Regions from separate parts of the Burkholderia sp. JKS000303 genome, predicted to be linked through region 2. Evidence: riboswitches for the same ligand, from Rfam matches in the RefSeq annotation. Region 2 holds a riboswitch; the other holds the start of a gene.
What was found. A riboswitch is a leader RNA that binds a small molecule or an ion and turns the genes downstream of it on or off. The one in region 2 is predicted to bind thiamine pyrophosphate.
Positions count from the first base shown of each region.

Region 1: linked by a shared signal. The riboswitch ahead of thiC (phosphomethylpyrimidine synthase ThiC) and the one ahead of BX604_RS05915 (FAD-dependent oxidoreductase) in region 2 are both predicted to bind thiamine pyrophosphate.

Region 1 is NZ_PDBZ01000001.1:299,185-302,590, forward strand. Features, by position in the region: gene BX604_RS01380 (molybdopterin-dependent oxidoreductase) at 1-144, opposite strand, end outside; gene BX604_RS01385 (cytochrome b/b6 domain-containing protein) at 173-805, opposite strand; gene BX604_RS01390 (pentapeptide MXKDX repeat protein) at 902-1,162, opposite strand; TPP riboswitch at 1,431-1,547, shown strand; gene thiC (phosphomethylpyrimidine synthase ThiC) at 1,672-3,406, shown strand, end outside.
Region 2 is NZ_PDBZ01000001.1:1,234,586-1,237,991, forward strand. Features, by position in the region: gene BX604_RS05915 (FAD-dependent oxidoreductase) at 32-1,183, opposite strand; TPP riboswitch at 1,409-1,532, opposite strand; gene BX604_RS05920 (ABC transporter ATP-binding protein/permease) at 1,801-3,406, shown strand, end outside.

The DNA.
Region 1 (3,406 bases), 940 kb from region 2:
CATCGTCAGGCCGCCGAGCGTCAGCACGCGCCGATTGAACAGCCGCCGCGACGGCATTTCGAGCGCGCGGCGCACGTCGAGCTCGAGCGACTTCCGGTCGAGCGTCCAGCGCGAACCGTCGCGCTTGTATTCGGATTCCGACATGATGATTTCCTCACCCGAAGTTGACGGGTCAGCGCCCGCGCAGCATCGCGAGCAGCGAGCGCGGCACCAGCAGCGCCATCGCGACGTGAACGACGACGAATGCGACGAGCAGCGACATCGCCCAGAAGTGCACGACCCGCGCGTTGTCGTAGCCGCCGAACACTTCGCGCAGCAGCGGGAATTGCACGGATTTCCAGATCGTGAGCCCCGACAGCACCAGCACGACGAGATCGACGATCGCGGTCAGGTAGGCGGCACGCTGCACCGCGTTGTAGACGCTCAGGTCGTCGTGCGACAGCCGCCCGCCCAGCGCGGCACGGATGTCGCGCCAGATCGATGCCGGCGTGACGGGCAGCATCTTGCGCGCGAGGCGCCCCGTCGCGATCGACATCGCGAGGTAGAACAGCCCGTTGCCGACCAGCAGCCACATTGCCGCGAAATGCCATTGCAGCGCGCCGCCGAGCCAGCCGCCCAGCGTGAGCCCATGCGGAAACACGAACGGCGGATAGATCGGCGACGCGTCGTAGATGCGCCAGCCGGACAGCACCATCAGGATCGCCGCGAGCGCGTTGAGCCAGTGGCTCGCGCGTACCCACAGCGGATGAATCGGGCGCGCGGGCGGCGTGGCGGCTGCGCGGCCGGTAGCGGGAACGGTTTGCATGATGAAGACTCCCAGAATGTGTCGGCGGGACGGGACGCGATGCGGGCGGGCGGCCGTCGTGCGACGCACGCGCCGGCCGCACCGCGTCCGCCTCCGTCAGTTCGACGGCGCCATCTTGTCGCCCGACGACTTGCCCATCTCGTCGTGCGACATCGCGTCTTTTTTCATCGCATGCTTCTTCATGCCGTTCTTCTTCATGGCATCGTGGCCCATCGCATCCTTGGCCATGGCGTCGTGGCCCATCGCGTCCTTCGACATCGACGAACCCGGCTGCGACATCGCGTCGTTCTGCGCATACGCGCCCGTGGCGATCGTGGCGAAGGCGGCGACGCAAGCGGCAATCAGTACTTTTTTCATGACATCTCTCCAAAACATGGGTTTAAGGAGCCGAATAGACGGACGACGTCGCGGGAAATGACAGCCGCTGCGAAAATTTTTTTGAGATTGCGCGAAAGCGCGTCATGCTGCACCGCTTCGCCGCTGCCGGCCAAGCCGTGGGGCCATGCGGCGGCGACACACGCTGCCATTTCGACGGGCCATCGTACTGCCCGCCATGCTGCGGCCGCACCGGGGCAGCCGATCCTGTCCCGGTTGAAACCGCCGCCAAGCCGGTGTATCGTGTGCGCTGCTAACGCGGGGGTCCTGCAATGCGCTCGGTCAAACAACCGGCATTGCGGGTGAGAAATACCCTTTGAACCTGATCTGGATAATGCCAGCGCAGGGAAGCGTACGGATTTCGCCGCCATCCTTCTGACGAAATCCGCCGCCTCACCAAACCTCGTCTCCTGCTTAGCTCGAGCCCCACATTCGTCAAGGGCTCCGGGCAAGCGCCGACGCGCCTGTCCGGCGCTCACACAGGAGATTGCATGAACGCCAATCCGAAGTTTCTGTCTGCCGACGCCCACGTCGACGCCGCTGCCGTCGCGCCGCTGCCCAACTCGCGCAAGGTTTATGTAACCGGCTCGCAGCCCGACATCCGCGTGCCGATGCGCGAAATCACGCAGGCCGACACACCGACCGGCTTCGGCGGCGAAAAGAATCCGCCGATCTACGTGTACGACACGTCGGGCCCCTACACCGATCCGGACGCGAAGATCGACATCCGCGCGGGCCTGCCCGCGCTGCGCCAGGGCTGGATCGAAGCACGCGGCGACACCGAAACGCTCGACGGCCTGTCGAGCCAGTACGGCCTCGAACGTGCCGCCGATTCGGCCACCGCCGACCTGCGTTTCCCGGGCCTGCATCGCAACCCGCGCCGCGCGCAAGCCGGCAAGAACGTCACGCAGATGCACTATGCGCGCCAAGGCATCATCACGCCGGAAATGGAATACATCGCGATCCGCGAGAACCAGCGCCGCGCCGAATACCTCGAGAGCCTGAAGTCGAGCGGCCCGAACGGTGCGAAGCTCGCCGCGATGATGGGCCGCCAGCATCCGGGCCAGGCGTTCGGCGCCGCGGCCTACGGTGCGAACGCGCTGGCCGAGATCACGCCGGAATTCGTGCGCTCGGAAGTGGCGTGCGGCCGCGCGATCATCCCCGCGAACATCAACCACCCGGAATCCGAGCCGATGATCATCGGCCGCAACTTCCTCGTGAAGATCAACGCGAACATCGGCAACTCGGCCGTCACGTCGTCGATCGGCGAGGAAGTCGACAAGATGACGTGGGCGATCCGCTGGGGCGGCGACACGGTGATGGACCTGTCGACCGGCAAGCACATCCATGAAACGCGCGAGTGGATCATCCGCAACAGCCCGGTGCCGATCGGCACGGTGCCGATCTACCAGGCGCTGGAAAAGGTCAACGGCAAGGCCGAGGACCTCACCTGGGAAATCTTCCGCGACACGCTGATCGAGCAGGCCGAGCAAGGCGTCGACTACTTCACGATCCACGCGGGCGTGCGCCTGCAATACGTGCCGCTCACCGCGAACCGGATGACGGGCATCGTGTCGCGCGGCGGCTCGATCATGGCGAAGTGGTGCCTCGCGCATCACAAGGAAAGCTTCCTGTACGAACACTTCGAAGACATCTGCGAGATCATGAAGGCGTACGATGTGAGCTTCTCGCTCGGCGACGGCCTGCGCCCCGGCTCGATCTACGACGCGAACGACGAAGCGCAGCTCGGTGAGCTGAAGACGCTCGGCGAACTCACGCAGATCGCATGGAAGCACGACGTGCAGGTGATGATCGAAGGCCCCGGCCACGTGCCGATGCAGCTGATCAAGGAGAACATGGATCTCCAGCTCGACTGGTGCAAGGAAGCGCCGTTCTACACGCTCGGGCCGCTGACCACCGACATCGCACCGGGCTACGACCACATCACGTCGGGCATCGGCGCCGCGATGATCGGCTGGTTCGGCACCGCGATGCTCTGCTACGTGACGCCGAAGGAACACCTCGGGCTGCCGAACAAGGACGACGTGAAGGAAGGGATCATCACGTACAAGCTCGCCGCGCACGCCGCCGACCTCGCCAAGGGCCACCCGGGCGCGCAGGTACGCGACAACGCGCTGTCGAAGGCGCGTTTCGAGTTCCGCTGGGAAGACCAGTTCAACATCGGTCTCGACCCGGACAAGGCTCGCGAATTCCACGACGAGACGC
Region 2 (3,406 bases):
GACTCGGGTCGAATTCGGTGAGCGATGCGCGTCAGGCCGGCTGGCGCACGTCGTCGCGGTGATGAAGGAGCGTCGGCCAGCGCGCCGCATCGCGCCACGCGGCGAACGCGTCGGCATCGCTGAACGCGCCGCCCAGCGCGGCTTGCGCGAAGCCGACGGCCGCCTGCGCGACTTCCGGCGCGATCATGAAGCCGTGCCGGTACAGGCCGTTGACGGCGAGCGTCGACGCGCCGTCCCAGATCACCGCCGGGCGATGATCGGGCAGCGTCGGGCGGCACTGCGCATTCAGTTCGAGGATGCGTGCCTCGCCGAACGCCGGGTGCACGGAGAATGCCGCGCTCAGCAGTTCGAGCGCGGAGCGCACGCTGACGGGCGACATGTCCTCGCCCTCCACTTCGGTCGCGCCGATCACGTACAGGTCGTCCTGCTTCGGCGCGATGTACAGCGGATAACGCGGATGCAGCAGCCGCACCGGCCGCGTGAGCCCGATGCCGGGCGCACGCACGCGCGCGACTTCGCCGCGGATGCCGCGCAGCGCGGGCAGCACCGGCTTTGCGCCGAGCCCGCGACAATCGATCGTGAAATGCGCGTCGGGCCGGTTCGCGTCGTCGATCGCGACGTGCCAGTGCAGCTCGACGCCGCGCTGCGCGAGGCCCGCCGCCAGCGCGCGCAGCGCTTGCCGGTTGTCGAGCTGCCCTTCGCGCGGCAGCATCAGCCCGCGCGCGAAGCGGCCCGCCAGCGCGGGTTCGGCCGCGTCCACCTGCGCGCCCGCCAGCGCGACGAAGCCGCCGTCGAACAGTTCGGCCGGCGCGTTCGCACGCACGCGCCGCTCGAACAGCGGCGCCTCCGCGCGATCCGCGTGGTGCCAGACGACGAGCGTGCCGTGATGCTGGAAGAACACGGGTTCGGGCAGCTCCGCGAGCCACTGCGGCCAGCGGGCGAGCGACGCGGCGCCGAGCTCGGTGATCAGCAATTCGGCGCTCGCCGCCTCGGCGAGCGGCGCGAGCATCGCGGCGGCGATCCACGCGGCCGACTGCTCGCCATCCGGGCCGCCGCGCTCGTACAGCGCGACGCGATGCCCGTCGCCCGCGAGCCGCCATGCGATCAGGCGACCGACCAGGCCGCCGCCGAGCACGGCGAAATCCGGCCGGCGATCGTGAACGTTCGAAGCAGAGGTGTTCATCGTGCGCCCTCCGCGCGGGCGCGCGAGACGAGCGCCAATGCGCGCGCACCGTCCCGTGCCAACGCACACGACGGTGAAACAGGAACAGCGAAAAAGACTGAAGATTGAGCGGTCATCATTCCTTCCGTAACGCGCGATGCGCGTACCCAAAAGGACGAAACCGGCAGCAAAGGCCGGCCGGGCGGGACTCGGGCGCTGACCATGTGGGATGGCAGCCAGCGCGACCCGGCGGGATCAGAAACTTCCCTCGCCGGTATTACCCGGATCGGGTGCGAAGGGTCTTTCTCAGCCTCGCCGCATCGCCCGGAACTACCCGTCGGCCGCGCTCGAAGCACCCCTGTTTCGTCGTCGGCCATTAGACCATAAAAGCGGAAAGCGCCGCAAACTGTCCCCCTTGCGGCAAATTCGCCGTCGTGCCGGGCCGCTCTGGCACAATGCCTGCAGGCCGGCCGCGCGAGCGGCCGGTTGCCGCGTCACCGCCGGCCTTAAGTGCCGTTTAAGACGCGCGGGCGACCATCCGAGCGCCCGCCGTCCGTCGGCATCTTGTCCGGCATGCCGTATCGCGGCGCGCGCCCGGCTTCGCCCGGCCCGCGCGCCGGCTACTCATCAGGAAGCACATGACCCAATCGAACGATCCCGTCCGCTCCGCCTCCGACGCGCCGCAGGACGAGCGCCCGATATCCGCGTGGAGCCTTATCAAGCCCTACTGGGTGTCATCCGAATGGAAAATCGCGTGGGGCCTGCTGATCACGATCATCGCGATCAACCTCTGCGTGGTCTGGATCAACGTCAAGCTGAACAAGTGGAACGCGCAGTTCTACAACGCGCTGCAGTCGAAGAACGTCCACGACTTCCCGAACCTGCTGATGCAGTTCTCGGCACTCGCGTTCGGCTTCATCATCCTTGCGGTGTACGGCCGCTACCTGCGGCAGATGCTCGGCTTCCGCTGGCGCCAGTGGCTCACCGACCGCTTCCTCGGCCAGTGGCTCGGCGATCGCGCGTTCTACCGGATCGAACGCGACCGGCTCGCCGACAACCCCGACCAGCGGATCACCGACGACCTCCAGTCGTTCGCGACGACAACGCTCGCACTGTCGCTCGACCTGCTGTCGACGGTCGTCACGCTGGTGTCGTTCATCACGATCCTGTGGTCGCTCGCGGGTGCGCTGACGCTGTCGCTCGGCGCGACGCCGATCACGATTCCCGGCTACATGGTGTGGGCGGCCGCGCTGTACGCGGTGATCGGTTCGCTGATCATCCAGAAGGTCGGCCATCCGCTCGTGTCGATCAACTACCAGCAGCAGCGCGTCGAGGCAGACTTCCGCTTCGGGCTGATCCGCGTGCGCGAGAACGCCGAGCAGATCGCGTTCTACGACGGCGAGAAAACCGAGACCGGCAACGCGCAGAGCCTCTTCATGCGCATCCGCGACAACTGGTGGCGCGTGATGAAGTACACGAAGCGCCTCACGTTCGTGTTGAGCTTCTACGGGCAGATCGCGATCATCTTCCCGCTCGTCGTCGCCGCGCCGCGCTATTTCGCGGGCGCGTTCTCGTTCGGCGTGCTGATGCAGATCTCGTCCGCGTTCGGCACCGTCAGCGATTCGTTCTCGTGGTTCATCAACAGTTACTCGACCCTCGTCGAATGGCGTGCAACCGTCAACCGTCTGCGGGAATTCAAGCGCGTGATGGGCACGTCGCACCTGAAGGAAAGCCTGTCGCCCGCGACCGAGCACGGCGGCATCAACCTGCACTACGTCGATGCCGCGAAGCTGTCGACGTCGTCGCTGAAGCTCGCGCTGCCGAACGGCAACGCGCTCGCGAACATCGGCAACGTGACGATCGAGCCCGGCTCGCGCTGGCTCGTGATCGGCAAGTCGGGTTCCGGCAAGAGCACCTTCATGCGCGCGCTCGCGGGCCTGTGGCCGTTCGGCGACGGCGCGATCGACGCGCCGGTCGGCGCGCGGATGATGTTCGTGCCGCAAACCAGCTACTTGCCGATCGGCACGCTGAAGGCCGCGCTCACGTATCCGTCCGCACCCGACGCGTTCACCGACGATGCATGCCGCGACGCACTGCGCGCGTGCCGCCTCGAAGACTACGCCGAGCGCCTCGACGAAAGCGGGCACTGGACGCGCGTGCTGTCGCCGGGTGAACAGCAGCGTCTGGCCGGTGCGCGCGTGCTGCTGCACAAGCCGGACTTCCTGTTCCTCGACGAAGCCACGA